Regions from separate parts of the Micromonospora sp. NBC_01638 genome, predicted to be linked through region 2. Evidence: riboswitches for the same ligand, from Rfam matches in the RefSeq annotation. Region 2 holds a riboswitch; each other region holds the start of a gene.
What was found. Region 2 has a riboswitch for cobalamin ahead of OG811_RS31650 (hotdog domain-containing protein). Riboswitches for the same ligand answer to the same signal wherever they lie in the genome.

Region 1 (7,635 bases), 2.7 Mb from region 2:
GGCGGCCCAGAGCTTCGGACGCAGCACCGGCGAGATCACCGGGCGCCGTCGTCGCTGCCGTCGCGCCCCGCTGTCGACCATGCTGCTCCCGTCACACCGCTCGGCGCCGCGCTCGGTGGGCGCGGCCGTCGGACGGTACCAGTGTGTGTTCCGCCCCGCCCTTGTTACTACCGCACCCCGCCAGCGATGTCGATGCGTCGCCGGGTTACGGAAGGCTGAGAGTCTGGTGAAGTGGGGCGCTGTCGGCGACCGTGCCGCCGGGGCCGTCGGCCCTCCGACGTACGCTCGATCGGGACCGCAGGTGGAAGGGACGTGCCATGGACGCCGGACTCAAGCGTGAGCTCGAAGCGAAGGTGTATGCCGGTGAGCGGCTGACCCGGGAGGACGGGGTCGCGCTCTACGAGAGTGATGACCTGACCTGGTTGGGGCGGTTGGCTCATCACAAGCGCACCGAACTGAACGGCGAGCGGGTGATGTTCAACGTCAACCGGCACCTCAACCTGACGAACGTCTGCTCGGCGTCCTGTGCGTACTGCTCGTTCCAGCGCAAGCCGGGCGAGAAGGACGCGTACACGATGCGCATCGACGAGGCGGTCCGCAAGGCCAAGGAGATGGAAGATGAGCAGCTCACCGAGCTGCACATCGTCAACGGTCTGCACCCCACGCTGCCCTGGCGTTACTACCCCAAGGTGCTGCGCGAGCTGAAGGCGGCGCTGCCGAACGTCAAGCTCAAGTGCTTCACGGCGACCGAGGTGCAGTGGTTCGAGAAGATCAGCGGTCTGAGTGCCGACGAGATCCTCGACGAGCTGATGGATGCCGGCCTGGAGTCGCTGACCGGCGGTGGCGCGGAGATCTTCGACTGGGAGGTCCGGCAGCACATCGTCGACCACGCCTGCCACTGGGAGGACTGGTCGCGGATCCACGCCCTGGCGCACGCCAAGGGCATGAAGACCCCGGCGACCATGCTGTACGGCCACATCGAGGAGCCCCGGCACCGGGTCGACCACGTGCTGCGGCTGCGGGAGTTGCAGGACGAGACCAACGGCTTCGCGGTCTTCATCCCGCTGCGCTACCAGCACGACTTCGTGGACTCGGCGGACGGCAAGATCCGTAACCGGATCCAGGCGCGCACCACGATGGCCTCGCCGGCCGAGTCGCTGAAGACGTTCGCCGTGTCCCGGCTGCTCTTCGACAACGTGCCGCACGTGAAGAACTTCTGGGTGATGCACGGGCTGTCGGTGGCCCAGCTCTCGCTGAACTTCGGCGTGGACGACCTGGACGGCTCGGTCGTCGAATACAAGATCACGCATGACGCCGACTCGTACGGCACCCCGAACACCATGCACCGCGACGACCTGCTGCACCTGATCTGGGACGCTGGCTTCCAGCCGGTCGAGCGGGACACCCGCTACAACGTGGTCCGGGAGTACGACAAGGCCCCGTCGCTGGCCGAGCGGCGCGCCGAGCCGCAGCAGGTCTGGGCCTGAACCACCACGTACCCTCGCAGTCGATGAGCGAGCAACGCGATTCTGAGCAGCAGGGCGGGTTTCCCCGTCGGGACGCCGAGGGGCGGATCCGTACCCTGGGCGATCTGCTCGGGGTGTGCCTGGCCGGCCTGGTCATCGGTGCGCTGGCGTTGGTGTTGTTCGACTGGGCGTTCGCCTCGATCGGCGCCGGCGATTTCGGGCACACCAACGGCTGGTTGGCGGTGATCCTGCCGGCCTGGCTGTTCTGGGACGATTTCCGCGCCTGGGAGTTCGGTGCGGCCCGGGTGCTGGCGGCGGTGGTCGCCGCCGCGGTCGGGGTGTTCGTCGGGCTGCTGATCGCCGGTCTGGCTGCCGGGTTGCCGCCGCTGCTGTCCGGCACGTTGGCGGCGGGGGCGTTCACCGTGGCGTACGCGACGGTCTGGTTCCCGGGCGTCCGCTGGCTGGCCCGTCGGACCGGCTGACCGCGACCGCCCGCCGGGCGGATCGACCCTCCCGCCGGCACGGTGGGCGACGGAGAGAACGGAGTGGTGCAGGTGAGCGCCGCGCTCAAGTACACGCTGGGCCGGATCGGGCTGTTCATCGCCGTGTTGGCGGCCCTCTGGCTTGTCGACATGAACGTGTTCCTGAAGCTGATGTTGGCGCTGGCCTTCTCTGCCGCGCTCTCCTTCTTCCTGCTGCGTGGCTGGCGGGACGAGATGGCCGAGGAGATGGCCAGCGCCGCCGAGCGCCGCCGCACCGAGAAGGAGCGCCTCCGCTCCGCCCTGGCCGGCGACGACGCCGAGGCCCCGCCCACCCCCACCAACCCGTCCACCCCCACCGAAGGCCCCGACCCCAAGCGTTGATCATGAAGTTATTGCCCGACACGCCGAGCGGTCGGGGCAATAACTTCATGATCAACCGGGGTGGGGGTGGGGGTGGGGGTGGGGGTTACCAGTTGGTGGAGCCGGGGACCTTGGGCCAGGGCTTACTGGTTGGCTTGATGAGGTATGCGACGCCGCCGGAGCCGCCGGAGACGCGGCCGCTGGCGTTGATCCGCTTGGTGCGCTGCCAGATCTGCTCGAACTGGGCGCGCTTGTAGACGTTGCGCACGACGTCGTTGCTGGACGAGGCGGGGTCGTTCACGATCACGTCGCCGTCGGCCGTGAAGCCGACCACCACGAAGAGGTGCCCGGAGGTGCCGTAGTTCGCCCCGTCCAGCTCGCTGGCGAGGAAGGACTGGCTGGTCACGACGGGGATGCCGGCGGCGATGAAGCGTTCCAGCTCGTCCAGGGAGTGCAGTCGGGTCACCCGAGCGTCCAGGCCGGGGAAGCTGGCCGCGTACGCGGTGTTGAACGGCCAGTTGCCGGCACCGTCGTACGCGTAGTCGAAGGTCATCCGGGCCGCGTGGTTGACGGTCGGGTCGGGGTAGGTCGGGTCCACCCAGGAGGTGTCGGCCGGGGACGGCTTGCGACCCCAGTATTCGACCACCATCTCCGTGGAGGTGGGTGAGCACCAGGCCTCGCCACCGCCGTCGTACTCGGGGTAGTGACCGGAGTGCACGTTCTGCGAGTAGCGCGGCACCGGCAGCTCGACGCCCCAGGCGATGTGTCCGGCGCTCGGCGTGACGGTGAACCGGTCCGGCACGGTGGAGCTCATCGCGCCGAGCATCCGGACCACCGGCGCGGCGGCCTGCCCGGGTGCCCGGTAGAGGGTCAGCCGCAGCTGGTACGACCGCAGCAGCACCCCGGCGGTGGCGTCGTCGATGCTGAAGGTGTCGGTCCAGATCGTCGACCAGGGATCGCCCTGCCGGTTGACGGTGGTCCGCTTGATGTCGCTGTCGCCGGACGCCCAGCGGCCCATGACGTACCACGGGGTCTGATCGCCGCTGGTGTAGTTGCCCTGCATCTCCACCTGGATCCAGGTGCCGGCGGGGGTCTCCGCGTTCCAGGAGGCGATCAGCTCGGTGGCGTCGAACCCGATCCGGGTCACCGGTGAGGTCCAGGTGCCGTACTCCCAGGTGCGGGTGGCGCCGGTGTGCGGGTCGGCGTACTCGGTGGTGCCGGCCGGTCGGGCCAGGGTGAGGCCCGCTCGGGCGCCGGGCACGACGCGGGTGCCGGCGCGGCTGCCCCGGTGCCAGTCGGCGGGCCCGGACCAGTCCTGGAAGGTGATCTGCTCGTCGTGAGTGGCGGCGGGCGGGCGGGCCGCCGTCGCGGGTGCGGTGGTGGCGAGCAGGGTGAGCGCGGTGACGCCGGCGAGGGCGGCCGCGCGCAGGCGGGATCTGACCATGAGTGCTCCGCGGTGTCGAGAGGGGCATCGTCGCTGGTCAGTTTCCCGCTTGGCGGGAAGTTTCGCCAGGGGTGGCCGGGTGGAAAAAACTTGCCGCCGGGATGATCGGCTCGGGATGCATTAGGCAACGATCAATATTGATATGACCATGTGGCAGGTGGTGAAGTGTCCTTCACCGAGCGGGATCTCCCGCCCATCGAGGAGGTAGTCCATGGCCCTCCGCACGCCCATCCCTCTCCGCCGCGTCCTGGTGCTCGCCGTCGTCACCGGGCTGGGAATCGTCACCGTCGCCGCCGGTCCGGTCGCCGCCCGACCGGCACCGGACCGCACCGCAGAGCCGGCCGCCGCCAGCTACCGGGTGCTCGGGCCCCGGACCCTCGCCGATCGCAACGCGGTGGCCCGCACCGGAGCCGCCATCGACTACTCCGAACACGGAGTCCTGCACATCTCGGCCACCGCGGGTGAGGCCGCCGCGATCGGCAAGCTCGGCTTCCGACTCGAACCGCTCGCCCCACCGCCCAACGCCGAGCGCGGCGCCGGCGAGATGGGCACGCTGGCCTTCCCGCCCGCCGACTCCAACTACCACGACTACGCGGAACTGACCGCCGTCGTGAACCAGGTCGTCGCCGACCATCCGGCGATCGCCCGCAAGATCAGCATCGGTTCGTCGTACGAGGGCCGCGACCTGATGGCGGTGAAGATCTCCGACAACGTCGGCACCGACGAGAACGAACCGGAGATCCTGTTCAACTCCCAACAGCACGCCCGTGAGCACCTGACCGTCGAGATGGCGATCTACCTGCTCAACCTCTTCACCGACAGCTACGGCGGCGACTCCCGGATCACCAACATCGTCAACAGCCGGGAGATCTGGATCGTGCCGACGGTCAACCCGGACGGCAGCGAGTACGACATCGCCACCGGGTCGTACCGGTCCTGGCGCAAGAACCGTCAGCCCAACAGCGGCTCGTCCAATGTCGGCACCGACCTGAACCGCAACTGGTCCTACAACTGGGGTTGCTGCGGCGGCTCGTCGGGCACCACCTCGTCGGAGACCTACCGTGGCCCGTCGGCGTTCTCCGCACCCGAGACGCAGGCACTGCGCAACTTCGTCAACGGCCGGGTGGTCGGTGGCGTGCAGCAGATCAAGGCCAACATCGACTTCCACACGTACTCGCAGTTGGTGCTCTGGCCGTACGGCTACACCACCGCGAACACCGCGACGGGGATGAACGCGGACCAGTACAACACCTTCGCCACCATCGGCCAGCAGATGGCGGCCACCAACAACTACACACCGGAGCAGTCCAGCGACCTCTACATCACCGACGGGGACAGCCTCGACTGGATGTGGGCCACCCACAACATCTGGGCGTACACCTTCGAGATGTATCCCGGTTCGTCCGGCGGCGGCGGCTTCTACCCGCCCGACGAGGTGATCCCCGCGCAGACCTCGCGCAACCGGGAGGCGGTGCTGCTGCTCAGCGAGTACGCCGACTGCCCGTACCGGGCCATCGGCAAGCAGGCGCAGTACTGCGGCGGTGGTGGTGGCACCACGGTCTGGTCGGACACCTTCGAAACCGCCACCGGCTGGACCATCAACCCGTCCGGCACCGACACCGCCACGGCCGGGGCGTGGGAACGGGGCGCCGCCCAGGCGACCACCTCCTCGGGCGCCAAGCAGCTCACCCCGTACGCCGGTGCCAACGACCTGGTCACCGGCGGGCTCGCCGGTTCGGCGGCTGGTGACTACGACGTCGATGGCGGCGTGACCAGCGCCCGGTCCCCGGCGGTGACCCTGCCGTCGTCCGGCACGCTGACCCTCTCCCTGGCCTGGTACCTGGCGCACGGCTCGAACGCCTCGTCGGCGGACTACCTGCGGGTGAGCGTGGTGCACAACGGCGGCACCACAGCGCTGCTCACCCAGGCCGGCGCGGCGACCAACCGCAACGGCAGCTGGGCGGTGGCGAACCTCAACCTCACCCCGTACGCCGGCCAGTCGGTACGCATCCTCGTCGAGGCGGCGGACGCCTCCGGAGCCAGCCTGGTGGAGGCGGCTGTGGACAACGTCACCATCACCTCCTCCTGATCGGGTGGGGCCCCGTCCCACCCCCCGACAGGGCCCCACCCCCCTCCCACCCCCTCCCGCCCCCTCTCCCCGCGCTGATCTAGGGCATATTGTCGTGATCTGAGATCAACTCACGCCGATATGCCCTAGATCAACAGGCTGGTCTCAGCGATGCGCTACCGTCTTAGCGACCAGTCCGCAGCGAAGCCGGTGCGAAACCCGGCGCTGTCCCGCAACTGTGATGCCCCACCGACGGTGGGGACGAGCCAGGTCGCCTGCGGATCGGTCGCGAAACGCGCTCTCGAGGAAGGGCGCCTCGTGGGCGGGCGTACGAAAGTCCCTGTCGGCGAAGCACCACACTCCTCGACCGACAGGAGGCCCCCATGTTCAGACGTACACCTCGGCTCTTCGCCGCAACCCTCGCGGTCGCCGCGCTCGTCCTCGGCGCCTGCGCCGAGAAGGCCGACGACCAGCCGAGCGCGGGCACCGCAGCCGCCGCCTACCCGGTGACGGTCGGTGCGCTCACCCTCGACAAGCGCCCCGAGAAGATCGTCTCGCTGGCGCCCACCGCCACCGAGATCCTCTTCGCGATCGGTGCCGGCCCGCAGGTGAGCGCCGTCGACGACCAGTCCAACTACCCGGCCGACGCGCCCAAGACCGACCTCTCCGGTTTCCAACCGAACGCCGAGGCGATCGCCGGCAAAAACCCCGACCTGGTGGTGCTCTCCGACGATCGGAACAAAATCGTCGAGCAGCTCGGCAAGCTGAAGATCCCGGTCTACCTGACCCCGGCGGCGACCACCCTGGACGACTCGTATCGGCAGATCACCGAGCTGGGCACGCTGACCGGGCACGCCGACCAGGCCACCGACGTCGCCACCCGGATGAAGGACGACATCGCCAAGCTGGTCAAGGACCTGCCGCAGCGCACCGAGAAGCTCACGTACTTCCACGAGCTGGGTCCGGAGCTGTACAGCGCCACCAGCAAGACCTTCATCGGCTCGCTCTACAGCCAGGCCGGTCTGACCAACATCGCCGACCCCGCTGACGCGGACGGCAAGAACGCTGGCTACCCGCAGCTGTCCCAGGAGTTCATCGTCAACGCCGACCCGGACTTCGTCTTCCTGGCCGACTCCAAGTGCTGCCAGCAGAACGCCGACTCGGTCAAGGCGCGCAGCGGCTGGGCCGGGCTCACCGCGGTGAAGAACAACCAGGTCGTCACGCTGGACGACGACATCGCCTCCCGCTGGGGTCCGCGGGTCGTGGACCTGCTCCGGGTCATCATCGACGCGGTAGCCAAGGTGCCCGCGTGACCGTCTTCCCTCGGTGACCGGGTCACTGTCCGTGGCCCGGTCCGCCGGGCCACAGTCGGTGGCCCGGCCTGCCGGGGTACGCCTGGGCTGGCTGGTCGCCGGGGTGTTCGCGGTGCTCGTCGCGCTCGTCGCCGGGGTGTCGCTCGGCCCGGTGAGCCTGCCACCGGGCAGCGTCGCCGCCGAGCTGCTCAACCTGATTCCGGGGTTGCACCTCGACAGCGGGCTGTCCGAGCGGGAGATCGCGATCGTCACCGAGCTGCGCCTGCCCCGGGTGGTGCTGGGTCTGCTCGTCGGCGGCCTGCTCGCCCTCGCCGGCGGCTGCTACCAGGGCGTGTTCCGCAACCCGCTGGCCGACCCGTACCTGCTCGGTGTGGCCGCCGGCGCGGGCCTCGCGGTGACCGCGGTGATCGCCCTCGGCGGCGCCGGCCGGCAGGGCGCGATCTCCGGGCTGCCGATGACCATCCCGCTGGCCGCGTTCGCCGGTTCGCTGCTCGCCGTGACG
Region 2 (7,635 bases):
GCCCGGTCGTCAGCCGGTGCCCTGCCGTTCTTCCCGTGTGGTCGAGGGTCGACCTCGAGGGAAGGACACCCGTCTCGTGACCACACCGTTCGGGCTGAGCACCGTGCTCGGCTACCCCCGCATCGGTCCGCACCGGGAACTCAAGCACGCCGTCGAGTCCTACTGGGCGGGCCGGATCGATGCGACCGCTCTACAGGAGACCGCAGCCGGCCTGCGCGCAGAGGTGTGGCGCTCGCTGCGCGACGCCGGTCTGGACGCTGTTCCGTCGAACACGTTCTCGTTCTACGACCAGGTGCTCGACACCACGGTCCTGATCGACGCGATCCCGGACCGTTTCCGCCACCTCGGCCTCGGTGACCTGGACACCTACTTCGCCATGGCGCGCGGTACGGAGCGGGAACCGGCTCTGGAGCTGACTAAGTGGTTCGACACCAACTACCACTACCTGGTGCCGGAGATCGGCCCGGACACGGTGTTCACCGCCCGCCCCGAGAAGGCCGTGCGGGAGTACGCCGAAGCAAAGGCCCTCGGCGTCACCACGCGGCCGGTGCTGGTCGGGCCGGCGACCTACCTCCTGCTGTCAAAGGCCACCGGGAACACCCCGGAGGGGTTCCGGCCGTTTGACCGACTCGATGGCCTCGTCGCGGTCTATGCCGACATTCTCGGCACCCTGGCCGACGCCGGGGTCGCATGGGTCCAGCTCGACGAGCCCGCTTACACCGCCGACCGCACCTCGGACGAGATCGCCGCGCTGCGTGCCGCGTACCGTCAGCTCGGCAGCGTGGAACACCGGCCCCGGCTGTTCGTCGCGTCGTACTTCGGTGACCTCGGAGACGCGCTGCCGGCGCTGCTGGGCACTCCGGTCGAGGCGGTGGGCATCGACCTCGTCGCCGGGCCGGGCAACCTGAAGAGGCTCGCCGCCGCTGGGCCGCTGCGGAACAAGACGATCGTCGCGGGGCTGGTCGACGGGCGCAACATCTGGCGTACGGACCTGCGCGCCGCCACTGCGGCCGGTGCGGTACTGACCGGGCTGGCCGATCACGTCGCGGTGTCGACGTCGTGCTCGTTGCTGCACGTGCCGGTGGACCTGGCCGCCGAACCCGACCTCGACGTCGACCTGCGTGCCCGGCTGGCGTTCGCCCGGCAGAAGGTCGACGAGGTCGTGGCCCTCGGACGCGCCCTACGCGACGGCGTCGGCGTGCTTCCTCCTCCCCCACCCGCCGCACCGGCAGCCTGGCGAAACGACGCGGTCCGAGCCCGCCTCGACGCGCTGCGGCCCGAACACGTACGCCGGGGACCCTACGCAGAACGAGCCGCCAAGCAGCAGGCCCGACTGGACCTCCCACCGCTGCCCACCACCACCATCGGATCCTTCCCTCAGACCCCGGAACTGCGGCAGGCTCGCGCGGCGCACCGGGCCGGTCGGCTCGATGACATCGGCTACGCCGAGCGGATGCGCGCCGAGGTCGCCCACGTCATCGCCGTGCAGGAACGACTCGGGCTGGACGTGCTGGTGCACGGCGAGCCGGAACGCAACGACATGGTGCAGTACTTCGGCGAACAGCTCGACGGGTTCGCCGCCACGGCCAACGGCTGGGTGCAGTCGTACGGCTCCCGGTGCGTACGCCCACCCATCATCCACGGCGACGTCACCCGCACCGGGCCGATGACCGTCGCCTGGTCCACCTATGCGCAGTCACTGACGAACCGACCGGTCAAGGGCATGCTCACCGGACCGGTGACGATCCTGGCCTGGTCGTTCGTCCGCACCGACCAACCCCTCGCCGACACCGCCAACCAGGTCGCTCTCGCACTGCGCGACGAGGCCCGCGATCTGGAAGCCGCCGGCATCCGCATCATCCAGGTCGACGAGCCCGCCCTGCGGGAGACACTGCCGCTGCGCCGGGTCGCGCAGCGCGCCTACCTGGACTGGGCGGTCAGGGCGTTCCGGCTCGCCACCAGCGGGGTCGCCGACGCCACCCAGATCCACACGCACCTGTGCTACTCCGAGTTCGGCGAGGTACTGCCCGCGATCGACGCCCTCGACGCCGACGTCACCAGCATCGAAGCGTCCCGGTCGAAGATGGAGATTCTCGACGATCTGCGCACCACCGGCTACGAACGGGGTGTCGGCCCCGGCGTTTACGACATCCACTCCCCCCGCGTACCGGAACAGGCGGAGGTCACCGACGCGCTACGCCGCGCCGTCGCGGCGGTGCCCGCCGACCGGCTCTGGGCCAACCCCGACTGCGGCCTCAAGACCCGCGGCTACCCGGAAATCGAGCAGGCCCTGACCCGCCTCGTCGCCGCCGCCGCCGATATCCGCAGCACGCTCAGCTGAGCGAACGGTGGGGCGGCGGCCTGCCGCCGCCCCACCGCGGCCCCTGGCAACGCTCCGCCGCCGATATCCGCCTTGACCACTCGGGCACGGCAGCGTCAACCTGCGGCGACGGAAACCCGCCGAGCACGGGAATCCGGACGGCGGGCGAGGATGGCGGCGAGGATCTCCGCGCCGTCGACGACCCTCGGGCCGGGGCGGTTGAAGTAGGCGGGCCCGTCGACCACCCACACCTGCCCCCGCCGCACCGCGGGCAGGTCCGCCCAGCCGGGTTGCGCGGCCGCTACGGACAGCTCGTCGATGGTTCGCTCGGGTGTGAACCCGCACGGCCCGAACACCACCACCTCGGGAGCCAGGTCCGGGACCACCGACCACCGGTGCGGGGTGCTGTGCGCACCCGGCCCGAGCAGCAGAGACCGTCCACCCGCATAGCTGATCTGCTCCGGCACCCAGTGCCCGCCGGGCATCAACGGGTCGAGCCACTCGACGAACAGCACCGTCGGCGCGCCGGGCACCGGCCCCGGCATCGAGGCGAGTCGGCGCTCGCTGTCGGCTCGGATCTCCGCCGCCCGGCCTTCGGTGCCGGTCAGGGCGGCCACGGCGTCGACCGTGTCCAGGATCCCGTCGATGGTCCTCGCCTCCAGGGACACCACAGTGGTGTCGAGATCGATCAGACGAACCGCGTCGTTGACCCGCTCGTAGGAGACCGCACACACATCGCACAGGTCCTGGGTCAGGATCAGGTCCGGCTTCAAGTCCTCCAGCATGGCGACGTCGAGCTGGTACAGCGATGATCCTCGGTGCGCGTCACCGGCGATCGCCGCCGAGATCTCCCGACTCGTCAAGGCCTCAGGCAGGGAGGTCGCGGTCACCGCCGGGATGTCGGCCAGGGCCCCCGGTGGCCAGTCACACTCGTGGGTACGCCCGACCAGGTGCCCGGTCAGGCCAAGCATGGCCACGATGTCCGTGGCCGCCGGCAGCAGTGAAACGATGCGCACACCCGCCTGCCTACCAGGCATGACCACGCCACGTCCACTGCGACAGCGCGACCACGGCGGCGGTCACCGACCGTCGCTACGAACCGAGCGCGAGGCGCACCCGAGCGCGACGAACGCGGCCGCGCACCATGACCAGGTGCGCGGTGGCCACGTCGGTGGGCGGCACCGCCCGGTCCCACCGGTCGGCGGTGACCTTGACCGCGACCTCCATCGAGCTGCGACCGGCCCAGGTGATCCGGGCGTCGACGTGCACGACATCGCCGACCCGCACCGCGCGCAGGAACGCCGTCTCGTCGATCGCGGCGGTCACCGCTGGCCCATCCGAATGCCGGGCGGCGACCACCCCGGCCACCGAGTCGATGAGGTTGAGGAATCCGACCCCCGTGCACCGTACCCATCAGGTTGGTGTGGTGCTGATCCATGATCTGCGACAGGGTCAGGTGCGACGCCGACGGCGCTCGGCCGGCGATCGTGGTGGTGTCGTGCACAGCGGTAGTCCGTCCCTCGGGAAACCACACCGCCGGAACGCGGACACACGCTGAGGAGCACGCACCGGCATACTCCGGCCGGCACGTCACCCGCTCAGCCCACCCGCGAGGCCGACGGCAGCGCACACGATTGTGTACGCAGCGCGGGCAGGTCTTCGGACTCGCGGGCCCGACCGGCTGCACGCCGGTCCCCTACTGGCCGTCGCTTCCCAGGCCACTGGCCCAGTGCTGATGACGGCGGTCGTTCCCGCTCACCGCTGCGGGGCAGCCCCGGATTCCCACCGGGTTCCCTCTTACGGCACCCGGCCAGCTTACCACCGGGCGAACCAGCGCCGGGGCGAGCATAGCTGGTCACCGCAGCTGCCCATCCAGCCCGACAGCGCGGCGGCACAGCCTTTCACATTCGTGACACAGGGCTGGAACCGGAGCGTATCCAACTTTTGTTATCTGAGGAAAAAGATCGCGACCTCTTGCGCAAAGCCTCGCCACGGTGAGGATATTCAGATGCGTCGTCTCCCTCAGGCTCCCCGACGGCTGGCCTCGGGCCTGCTCGCGCTCGCCCTCGCCTCGGCGGTCACACTGCTCGCGTCCGCGCCGCCGGCCGCAGCTCACGGGACCCTCGCCATGTCCACCCCGGTGGCCGGCGCCACGGTGAGCGAGCCGCTGACGTCGGTGCAGCTGTACTTCACCGAGAAGGTCGCCGCCAACGCGTACTTCACCATTACCGCCCCAGGTGGCAGCCGGGTCGACAACGGCTGGTCGTACGGGGAGCCGAAGCCGCTAAACAAGCCGGTGCGGGAGTACTTCCTGGTCAACGGGCAGTTCGAGCCACGCGAATACACGACGGGGTTCCCGGCGGTGGTGGCCCTCGCGCATCTGCCCGCCAAGGGTCAGTACTCGGTGAGCTACCTGTCGGTCGCGTCCGACGGTGACACCGTGCGGGGCACGATGACGTTCCGCTACAACGGGCGGGCGACGGCGGCGCCGCAGGGGTGGAGCCCGCCGACGAACCAGCCGGACCCGGCGCTGCTGGCCGCCACCGAGCAGCACAAGTCGTCCGGGCAGGCGTCTGCGGTACCGACCACACCAGTCGAGTCGGCGACCGCACCGGCGGCGGCTCCTCCGGTCGAGTCGACCGACGACGACGGCCCCGGAGCGATGGTCTGGGTCGGCTGGGCGGTGGCGGCCGTGGCAGCGGTGGCCGGATTGATCGCTTGGCGTCGTCGCTCGGCTTCCCGGGGAAGGCCCATCGGCCGGAGCCGCACCCCGGGGACGACCGCCGGCCGACGCAGTTCCGGTGGCCGTTCCGGACACAAGACCGTCGGCGGCAAGACCGGCGCTCGTTCCGGGCACAAGTCCGTCGGCAGCAAGACCGGCGCGATCACAGGCGCCAATGGGCCCGCCACCGGCGGCAGGCGGCGACCCAGCACCCTACCGGCGGCGCGTCAGGGCAACGCGGCTGTCGTGGCCCGGACGGACGTCGCGGTCGATCTGGTTCCGACCGACCGGGAGGCAAAGGCTCTCGGCAGGACGGACAGTGAGTCGAAGCCCGGGCTCGTCACCCCGGCGTCGGCGTCCGACGTGGACGTCGCCGCCATGGCACCGGAATCCCGGCTGAGCAACACCCACCTGACGCTGCTCGTCGGTGGTCTGGTGCTGGCCCTGCTGGCCGGCTTCGGGCTGGCCCGCATCGGCATCGCCGACCAGAGCCCGGCCGCCACCACCGCACGCCAGCCAGTCGGCGGGTCCCCGACCTCGGGGCAGGCGGTGTCCGCCGGTGATGGGCACCAACACGCGCCGGGGATCGGACCCCACACCCATCCGGGTGACGGCTCAACCGGCGAGACACTGGCCACCGGGACGACGGTCAGCGCCAACGGGTACACCCTGCAACCACTCGAGCGGTCCCAACCGCCCGGCGTACGCGCCGACTACCGGTTCCGGATCGTCGGCACCGACCGCCAACCGGCGACCCGCTTCGCAGTCGTCCACGACAAGCCGTTGCACCTGATCGTGGTGGGCCGCGACCTGACCGGCTACCAGCACCTGCACCCGACGATGGCGCCAGACGGCACCTGGAGCGTCCCCCTGACGCTGGCCCGACCCGGCGCCTACCGCGTCTACGCCGACTTCTCCGTCACCGCGCCCAACGGCACGCAGATCCCCCTCGTGCTGGGCGTCGACCACACCGTGCCCGGCGCACACATCCCCGTTGCGCTGCCGCCAGCGCAGGCCAAGGCAACGGCCGGGCCGTACGTGGTATCGATGAGCGGCACCCCGACGGTGGGGGTGACGGCGCCGATGCACTTCCAGGTCAGCGCTGACCCGACCATACCCGTGCAGCTGGAGCGGTACCTGGGCGCGTACGGGCACCTGGTCGTCGTCCGTGAGGGCGACCTCGGGTACGTGCACGTCCACCCCGAGCCGGAGTTGGTCGACGGGACTGTCAAGTTCTGGCTGACCGCCCCGAGTTCGGGCCGGTACCGGGCGTTCTTCGACTTCCAGGTCGGCGGCACGGTGCACACCGCCGAGTACACGATCAACCTGCCCTGAGCGGAAGTTTGCGAATCTGACCCCTAAAGCCGGGAACTGGTTCCCGCCGTCGGCCGACTCAATCTCGACGGGCATGGCGCGATCGGGACGGGGTGCGTTGATGACGGCCAGTCCAGTACGAGCGCAGTGGGATCCAGAACGGTCACTGCATTTGAAGGCACTGCCGTACCGGTCGCTGCAGGTCGGGTTGTCCGGCAGGGCCGTCCACCGATACGTTGACGACTGGATGGTTGCCATCAGGGACATCACCCCCACCGTTCACCGCATGAGGGACCTTCTGGTTGGCGGCGACGTGCAGGCAGCAGCAGCTCACCTACCTGTCGAACATGTCTACCCGCTGCCAGCTCAGATCGCCGCCGGCCTCAACGCCAGCCTGGACGTCACCGCCAAAGAAGTGCCCGAGCAACAGCACCCACAGTGACGGCCGTTCGGCACGCCAGTACGCCCGCTCGGCGGCTACTTATGTACTGGTGCTACGACCGCAGCCCGGCCAGGCTAGGTCGAGGTGACCGGCGGGGTAGCTCTCTCATCGGCTGCCCACCGCGAGTTGGTGTGGCTCTCATTTGGCATGCGCCCCGCCGGTCACCGTGGCGCGGAGAGGCTCAAGAGGGGTCTGCCCAGCTCGAAGTAGCGCTGCCCTCCTCGCCGGATTCAGCCCGGTTCGATCGAGGAGGACGAGCGTGGGACGCGTCATCATCGGCATGGATCCGCACAAGCGGTCCGCGACCATTGAAATCATCAACGACCGCGAGCAGATCCTTGCCCAAGGTCGATTCGGCACCGACCGTGACGGCTACCAGGCGATGCTCAAGGTCGGCCGACAGAACAAGGACCGTGTCTGGGCGGTCGAGGGCTGCAACGGTATCGGCCGGCACATCGCTCAACGCCTCGTGGCTGACGGCGAGACTGTGATCGACGTTCCGGCGAAGCTGTCCGCGCGGGCCCGGGTCTTCGATACCGGTCAGGGCCGCAAGACCGACCCGGTCGACGCTCACAGCGTGGCCGTCGCGGCGTTACGGGCCAAGGGCTTGCGGGAGGTGGCCGTCGACGACGTGACAATTGCGCTGCGGCTGCTGGTCGACCGCCGCGATGGTCTTGGTCATGCCCGCACGGACCTACTCAACCGGATTCACAAGTTGCTCCTGGAACTGGTGCCCGGCGGGGCGAAGACGTTCCTGTCCGCCCCGCAAGCCCGGGCACTACTCAACACGGTCCGACCCCGTGACCTGGTCGGGTCCACCCGCCGGCGGCTCACGTC
Region 3 (7,635 bases), 1.5 Mb from region 2:
GTCGCACCCGCTGCACGTCATGCGGTGGCTCACCAAGCGACGCCAGGACTCCGGATCGGTCAGCCCTTCCTAGAAGTCGTCGTCGAAGGCGACCGTGCCGGTCACCCCGACCTGGTACGCCGACACCCGCCGCTCGAAGAAATTGGACAGCTCCTGGACGTCCTGCAACTCCATGAAACCGAACGGGTTGCTGGACCCGTAGTGCGGCGCGATGCCCAGCTGGGCGAGACGGCGATCGGCGACGTGCTGGAGGTACTCCCGCATGTCGGTCAACGTCAGGCCGGGCACGCCGTGGCCCAACAGGTCCTCGGCGAACTGCACCTCACACTCGACGGCCTCGGTGAGCATCTGCCGAACCTGGTCGGCGAGGTCGTCGTCGAACAGGTCCGGCTCCTCGCCGCGGACGGTGTCGACGACGTCGAACGCGAACGCCATGTGCATGGACTCGTCGCGAAACACCCAGTTGGTGCCAGAGGCCAGGCCGTGCAGCAGGCCACGGGAGCGCAGGAAGTAGACGTACGCGAAGGCGCCGTAGAAGAACAACCCCTCGATGCAGGCGGCGAAACAGATCAGGTTGAGCAGGAACGTACGTCGGTCCTCCCGGGACCGCAGCTCCCGCAGGTCGTTCAGGGAGTCGATCCAGCGGAAGCAGAACTCGGCCTTGCGACGGATCGAGGGGATGTTCTCGATGGCGGCGAAGGCGGCGAACCGCTCGGTCTCGTCGGGCACGTACGTGTCGAGCAGGTTCAGGTAGAACTGGACGTGCACGGCCTCCTCGAACAGCTGCCGGGACAGGTAGAGGCGGCCCTCGGGGCTGTTGACGTGCTGGTAGAGGTTGAGCACCAGGTTGTTGGCGACGATCGTGTCGCCGGTGGCGAAGAACGCCACCAGCCGGCTGACCAGGTGTCGCTCGGCCGGCGACAGCTTGTCGAGGTCGGCGAGGTCGGCGTGCAGGTCGACCTCCTCGACCGTCCAGGTGTTGCGGATGGCGTCACGGAACCGGTCGAAGAAGTGCGGGTAGCGCATTGGGCGGAGGGTGAGGTCCATTCCGGGGTCGAGCAGCATGTGCGTGGTCCTCCTGTCGGCGGTGGTGTCGGCGGCGCTCACTGGCAGGCCTCGCACGACTCGGGGTTCTCCAGGGAGCAGGCAAGGGCGTCGGCGTCGGTCGCCACCGGCGCGACAACCGTGACGGTGGCCTGCTGGATCCGGGTGGCGGGGCGCGAGCGCAGGTAGTAGGTGGTTTTCAGCCCGGCCTTCCAGGCGTACAGGTACATCGAGGAGAGCTTGCCGATGGTCGGTGCGGCCAGGAACAGGTTCAGCGACTGGGACTGGTCGATGAACGGGGCGCGGGCGGCGGCCAGGTCGATCAGCGCCCGCTGCGGCAGCTCCCACGCGGTGCGGAACAACTCCCGGACGCCGGCCGGCAGCTCCGCGATGTCCTGCACCGACCCCTCGGCCCGCTTGATCGCCGACCGGACCCGGTCGGTCCACAGACCACGGGCCTTCAGCTCGCGTACCAGAGCGGTGTTGACCTGGAGAAATTCCCCCGACAGGGTCTCACGCTTGAACAGGTTGGACACCTGCGGCTCGATGCACTCGTAGCACCCGGCGATCGAGGCGATGGTCGCGGTCGGTGCGACCGCCACCAACAGTGAGTTACGCAGCCCGTACGCCTCGACCTGCTCCCGCAGGGCGGCCCAGCGCGCGGTCTGCGTGCCCTCGACGCCCCACAGGTCGGGTTGCAACTGACCCCGCGCGGCCCGAGTCTGCCCGTACGCCGGGTGCGCGCCGAAGCGGCGCGCCAGGTCGGCGGAGGTCTCCAGCGCGGTCAGGTACAGCTCCTCGCTGATCTGGGTGGACAGCTTTCGCGCGGTCGGGGAGTCGAACGGCAGCCGCAGCGCGAAGAACACGTCCTGCAGGCCCATGAGCCCGAGCCCGACCGGCCGCCAGCGGGGGTTGCTCGCCGCCGCCTGCCGGGTCGGGTAGTAGTTGATGTCGATGACCCGGTCGAGGAAGGTCACCGCGGTACGGACCGTGGCGCGTAGCCGCTCCCAGTCGATGCCGCCGTCGCCGAGGTGGGCGGCGAGGTTCACCGAACCCAGGTTGCACACGGCGGTCTCGGCGTCGCTGGACACCTCGACGATCTCGGTGCAGAGGTTGGACAGGTGCACCACGTTGCCCGGTTCGGCGGTCTGGTTGCACAGGCGGTTGGCGGCGTCCTTGAAGGTCATCCACCCGTTGCCGGTCTGGGCGAGGGTCCGCATCATCTTTCCGTACAACTCCCGCGCCGGGACCTGCCGCACGTAGCGGCCCTGCGTCTCGGCCTCCCGGTACGCGGCGTCGAACCGCTCCCCCCAGAGGTCGGGCAGCTCGGGCACCTCGTGCGGGTCGAACAGCGACCACATCTCGTCGGCCTCGACCCGGCGCATGAACTCGTCCGGGACCCAGTTGGCCAGGTTCAGGTTGTGGGTACGCCGGGCGTCCTCGCCGGTGTTGTCCCGCAGCTGGAGGAACTCCTCGATGTCCGGGTGCCACGGCTCCAGGTAGACGCACGCCGCGCCCTTGCGTCGGCCGCCCTGGTTGACCGCGGCGACGCTCGCGTCCAGCGTGCGCAGCCACGGCACGATCCCGTTGGACTGCCCGTTGGTGCCGCGGATCAGCGCGCCCCGGGACCGGACCCGGGAGTACGCGATGCCGATGCCGCCGGCGAACTTGGACAGGTTGGCGACCTGGGCGTACCGCTGGTAGATCGAGTCCAACTCGTCGAGCGGGGAGTCGACCAGGTAGCAGGAGGACATCTGGGTGTGCCGGGTCCCGGAGTTGAACAGCGTCGGTGAGCTGGGCAGGTAGGCCAGGCTGGACATCAGTCGGTAGAAGTCGGCCGCCTCGTCCGGCGTACGGGACAGCCCGCAGGCCACCCGCAACAGCCAGTACTGCGGGGTCTCCAGCACCAGCCGGCTGGTGGGGTGGCGCAGCAGGTACCGGTCGTACACGGTGCGCAGGCCGAAGTACTCGAACCTCCGGTCGCCGTCCGGATCGATGGCGTCGTCGAGCATCGTGGCGTGTGCGGCGACGAACGCGGCGGTGTCGTTACCGATCAGGCCCTCGGCGTGGCCGACCCGGATCGCCGCGCTGAACGAGGTGACGCCCTGCCGACGCACCTCCTTGTCGACGTAGCCGGCCAACAGCCGGGCGGCGAGGCGCGAGTACTGCGGTTCCTCACCAATCATCTCGGCCGCCGTCTGGATGGACAGCCGATCCAGCTCGGCCGTCGTCGCGCCGTCGTACAGGCCGCTGATCGTGCGGGTGGCGACGCGCATCGGGTCGACGTCGGTGAGGTCGTCAGCCCACCGCTCGACCGCCCGGACGATCTTGTTCACGTCCACGGATTCGGTGGCGCCGTCGCGCTTGCGGACCTGCATCGGCGTGCGCCGCAGGGTCGCGTCGCTGCTGGCCGGGACTACCTCGGTGACTGTCACCACTCACTCCTCGCGAGTTCGAGACCTGATGGCCCTCGGACGCGAGAAGACAGACACCGGCGGACACACGCCAGCGAGGCGTGGGTCAGGTGGCGTCAGCCGTCCCACGCGGCCTCGGACCGCCGCCCACCCGGGTGCGGGTGTGCGGCGCGCTGGCAGGTCTTCGGACTCGCGGACACGACCGGGCTCGCCGGTCTCCTACTGGCCGTCGCTTCCCAGGCCGATTGGTGGCCCAGTGCTGATGACGGCGGTCGTTCCCACTCACCGCTGCGGGACAGTCCCGGATTTTCACCGGGTTCCCTCTTGCCTCGACCACATCGGATGACGCGGCCGAACCAGCTGCGCTCGACACCATATATAGGGACGCAGCCGTTGTCACACACCACATGTCGGTCTTCGGCGTGTCGGCGGCCGGTCTGGTGATGACCGTCACCAGACTCGTCCAGCCGACCCGGGCGGCTGCGACAAAGATTCGATCTATCAGGTCAATGGATGCATCGAACGTCGAGCACACTCCGCCGGCAAACGGTGCCCAGGAGCGAACATCCAATCTTCACGGTGTCCACTTCGCTCGCCGTGCCAGAGTGCGCGGGTCCCCCAGCCGAGCAGGAGGTCGAAAACATTAGATGTATACGGCCCGAGGGTGATCAACCTCGTTGACGCACCGAATCGACCCTCCGTATACTTTTCGTGATCATCTGATCTTTGGGCCTAGAGCCGGGCGAGGAGCGCATGCCGCAGATCACTGCCGTCACCGTCGAGGACGTCCGCTTCCCCACCTCCCTGACCGCCGACGGGTCTGACGCCATGAACAAGGACGGCGACTACTCGGCGGCCTACGTCGTGCTGCACACCGACGGCGTCGACAGCGCGGGTGCGCCGCTCGCGGGTCACGGCCTCACCTTCACCATCGGTCGGGGCAACGACATCGTCGTCGCGGCGGCGGTCCACCAGGCACAGCGCCTCGTGGGCCTGGATGTGGCGACGATGGCAGCCGACATGGGGGCGGTCTACCGCCTGCTCACCTCCGACTCACAGCTGCGGTGGCTCGGGCCCGAGAAGGGCGTCGTCCACCTGTCGCTGGCGGCCGTGCTGAACGCCTCGTGGGACATGGTCGCCCGGGTTGCCGACAAGCCGCTCTGGCGGCTGCTCGTCGACATGTCCCCCGAGCAGCTCGTCGACATCGCGGACCTGCGCTACCTGTCCGACGCGCTGACCCGGGACGAGGCTCTGGCCATCCTGCGCGCCAAGCAGAGCACGCGGGCCGACCGTCTCGCCGAACTCGACCGGACCGGCTACCCCGCCTACACCACCTCGGCCGGCTGGCTGGGCTACGGCGACGACAAGCTGCGCAGGCTGTGCCAGGAGGCGGTGGACACCGGCTACGGCTACGTCAAGCTCAAGGTGGGCGCCAGTCTCGACGACGACATCCGCCGATGCACGATCGCCCGGGAGATCCTCGGCCCGCACCGCAAGCTGATGATCGACGCCAACCAGGTGTGGGACGTCGGTCAGGCGATCGAGTGGGTCAAGGCCCTCGCCCAGTTCACACCGCTGTGGATCGAGGAGCCGACCAGCCCCGACGACATCCTGGGCCACGCGGCCGTCCGCCGCGCCGTCGCTCCCATCGGGGTAGCCACCGGCGAGCACTGCCACAACCGGGTCATGTTCAAGCAGCTGTTCCAGGCCGGGGCCATCGACTTCTGCCAGTTGGACACCGGCCGGCTGGCCAGCATCAACGAGATCGTCGCCGTGCTGCTCCTCGCCGCGAAGTTCGGCGTCCCCGTCTGCCCACACGCCGGCGGTGTCGGGCTGTGCGAGATGGTCCAACACGTTTCGGTGCTCGACTACGTCGCGATCTCGGGGGATCTCACCGACCGTGTCACCGAGTTCGTCGACCACCTGCACGAGCACTTCACCGATCCGTGTGTCGTCCGGGACGCCGGGTCAGGCAGCGGATATGTTCTTCCCAGCCGGCCCGGCTACTCCACCCAGATGCGTCCCGAGTCAGTTGCGCGGTACCGGTTCCCCGACGGCGACTACTGGGCTGCGGCAGAGCCGACTACCGTGTCATCTCCGGAGCCGTACGTGATCGCAGGTGGGACGGCCACCCCCGCCGGCCGCTAGGAGGTGTCATGTCTCGCACCGACGAAGTGGTGAACGGGATCAAGCGGATGATCCTCGAAGGGTCGTTCAAGCCCGGGGATCGGCTGCCCGTCGAGAAGGATCTCGCCGAGTCGCTCGGCGTCTCACGGGGATCGCTACGCGAGGGGATGTCGGCCCTGTCGATCCTCGGCATCGTCAACATTCGCCAGGGTGACGGCACCTACGTCACGAACCTCGACGCGCCGCAACTGCTGGCCCCGATGGGCTTCGTGGTGGACTTCCAGGGCCAGGGCGACCCACGGCACATCCACACCGTTCGACGGCTGCTGGAGTGTGAGGCCGCCCGGTTGGCGGCGACCAGGATCACCGACGAGGCCCTCGCCCAGGCAGGGGCACTGCTCGACGAGGCGGCCCAGATGGTCGGTCAGTCACCGCAGGACCACGAGCGAATCATCGAGATCGACATCGCCTTCCATCGGATCATCGCCGTGCACGCCGGGAATCCGGTGCTCGGTGGCCTGATCGAGGCGTTCGCCGGGCGCACCGTACGCGGACGGCTCTGGCGCAGCCTGCACGAGGAGGGCGCGGACCGGCGTACCCACGACGAGCACGTGGCGATCCTGAAGGCCCTCGTGGCACGCGACCCGGAGCGGGCCCGCACCCGCATGGCCAACCACCTGATCGGGGTCGAGGAGTCGTTGCAGGGGTTACCCGACGACGGTGACGCGAGCCTCGACACCGCCGCCCGGTCGTGACCGCCCACCCGCCCCGCTAGGCGACCACCGTCACTGCTCGTCCCGTTGCGCGGTGGTGCTCCCGGTCATCGCCGCGACCAGGTCGTCGGTGGTGACCTCGTCCGCGCGAAGCCGGGCCGCCCGCCGGCCGAGGCGCAGCACCTCGACGCGGTCGGCGATCTCGAGCACCTGCGGCATGTTGTGGCTCACCAGCACCACCGACATGCCGGCGTCGCGGGCACGCCGGACGACGTCCAGCACGCGCCCGGTCTGAACGACGCCGAGTGCCGCGGTGGGCTCGTCGAGGATGACCACGCTGGTCGCCCAGATGATGGCGCGGGCCACCGCGACGCACTGCCGTTGCCCACCGGACAACATCGCGATCGGGGTGGTGACCCGGGGAATCCGTACCCCGAGTTCGTTGAGGGCCGCGGCGGCGCCCTGCCGCATCGCGCGCTTGTCGAGCAGCCCCAGCCGACGCAGCGGCCCGGAGCGCAGGATCTCCCGCCCGAGGTACAGGTTGGCGGCCACGCTGAGGTCGTCGGCGACAGCGAGATCCTGGTAGACGGTTTCCACCCCCGCGCGCCGGGCGTCGACCGGGGTGGCGAAGTGGACGGGACGACCGCCCACCCGGATCTCGCCCTCGTCGGGCGGGTGCACACCGGACAGCGTCTTGATGAGAGTGCTCTTCCCGGCGCCGTTGTCGCCGATCAGCGCCACGACCTCACCCCGGTGGACCGTGAAGTCGGCGCCGCGCAGCGCCTCGACGTGCCCGAACCGCTTGACGATGCCCCGGGCTTCGAGGACCGGTGGTTCCTCGGCGGTCGGCTGCTGAGCGCTGCCGGCGGTGGCGGCTGGGGTAGCGCCCATCACTGCACCGGGGGGTTGGCGCAACTGGGTTCGAGCACCGCCTTGATCTCCGCGGAGTCGATGTTCTCCTTGGTCACGAACGTGACGCCGGTGTCCGCCGACGCAAGCGGCGCTTTGTCCCGGAGGTGCCGGACCATCTTGTCGACGCCGAAGTAGCCCATCTTGAACGGGTTCTGCACGACCAGCGCCGAAATCTGACCGTTGCGCAGCCCGGCGACCTCGTCCGGGGCGGCGTCCCAGCCGATGATGACCACCTTGCCCGACTTGTTCGCCGCCTTGATGGCCTGCGCGGCACCCAGCACGCTCGGCTCGTTGGCAGCGAAGACGCCGGCGAGGTTGGGGTTGGCGGTGAGGATGTTCTCGGTGACGCGTCGTGCCTCGTTGACATCGCTGCGGCTGGGCTGCTGGCCGACCAGCTTCAGGTTGGGGAACTGGGCGAGGCCGGC

Region 1: another riboswitch for cobalamin. It lies ahead of OG811_RS12395 (ABC transporter substrate-binding protein); the one in region 2 lies ahead of OG811_RS31650 (hotdog domain-containing protein).
Region 3: another riboswitch for cobalamin. It lies ahead of OG811_RS24970 (ribonucleoside-diphosphate reductase subunit alpha); the one in region 2 lies ahead of OG811_RS31650 (hotdog domain-containing protein).

What each region holds. Positions count from the first base shown of each region.
Region 1 is NZ_CP109273.1:2,609,686-2,617,320, forward strand. It holds gene OG811_RS12365 (C40 family peptidase) at 1-81, opposite strand, end outside; gene mqnE (aminofutalosine synthase MqnE) at 318-1,487, shown strand; gene OG811_RS12375 (hypothetical protein) at 1,511-1,948, shown strand; gene OG811_RS12380 (DUF4229 domain-containing protein) at 2,021-2,329, shown strand; gene OG811_RS12385 (C39 family peptidase) at 2,415-3,752, opposite strand; gene OG811_RS12390 (M14 family zinc carboxypeptidase) at 3,964-5,841, shown strand; cobalamin riboswitch at 5,983-6,118, shown strand; gene OG811_RS12395 (ABC transporter substrate-binding protein) at 6,204-7,133, shown strand; gene OG811_RS12400 (FecCD family ABC transporter permease) at 7,147-7,635, shown strand, end outside.
Region 2 is NZ_CP109273.1:6,813,528-6,821,162, forward strand. It holds gene metE (5-methyltetrahydropteroyltriglutamate--homocysteine S-methyltransferase) at 77-2,341, shown strand; gene OG811_RS31645 (ABC transporter substrate-binding protein) at 2,437-3,336, opposite strand; gene OG811_RS31650 (hotdog domain-containing protein) at 3,413-3,688, opposite strand; cobalamin riboswitch at 3,953-4,150, opposite strand; gene OG811_RS31655 (copper resistance protein CopC) at 4,329-6,377, shown strand; partial or broken gene OG811_RS31660 (DUF4291 family protein) at 6,478-6,798, shown strand; gene OG811_RS31665 (IS110 family transposase) at 7,058-7,635, shown strand, end outside.
Region 3 is NZ_CP109273.1:5,361,230-5,368,864, reverse strand. It holds gene OG811_RS24980 (MerR family transcriptional regulator) at 1-73, shown strand, start outside; gene OG811_RS24975 (ribonucleotide-diphosphate reductase subunit beta) at 70-1,065, opposite strand; gene OG811_RS24970 (ribonucleoside-diphosphate reductase subunit alpha) at 1,104-3,422, opposite strand; cobalamin riboswitch at 3,616-3,834, opposite strand; gene OG811_RS24965 (enolase C-terminal domain-like protein) at 4,212-5,606, shown strand; gene OG811_RS24960 (FadR/GntR family transcriptional regulator) at 5,615-6,340, shown strand; gene OG811_RS24955 (ATP-binding cassette domain-containing protein) at 6,371-7,189, opposite strand; gene OG811_RS24950 (ABC transporter substrate-binding protein) at 7,189-7,635, opposite strand, start outside.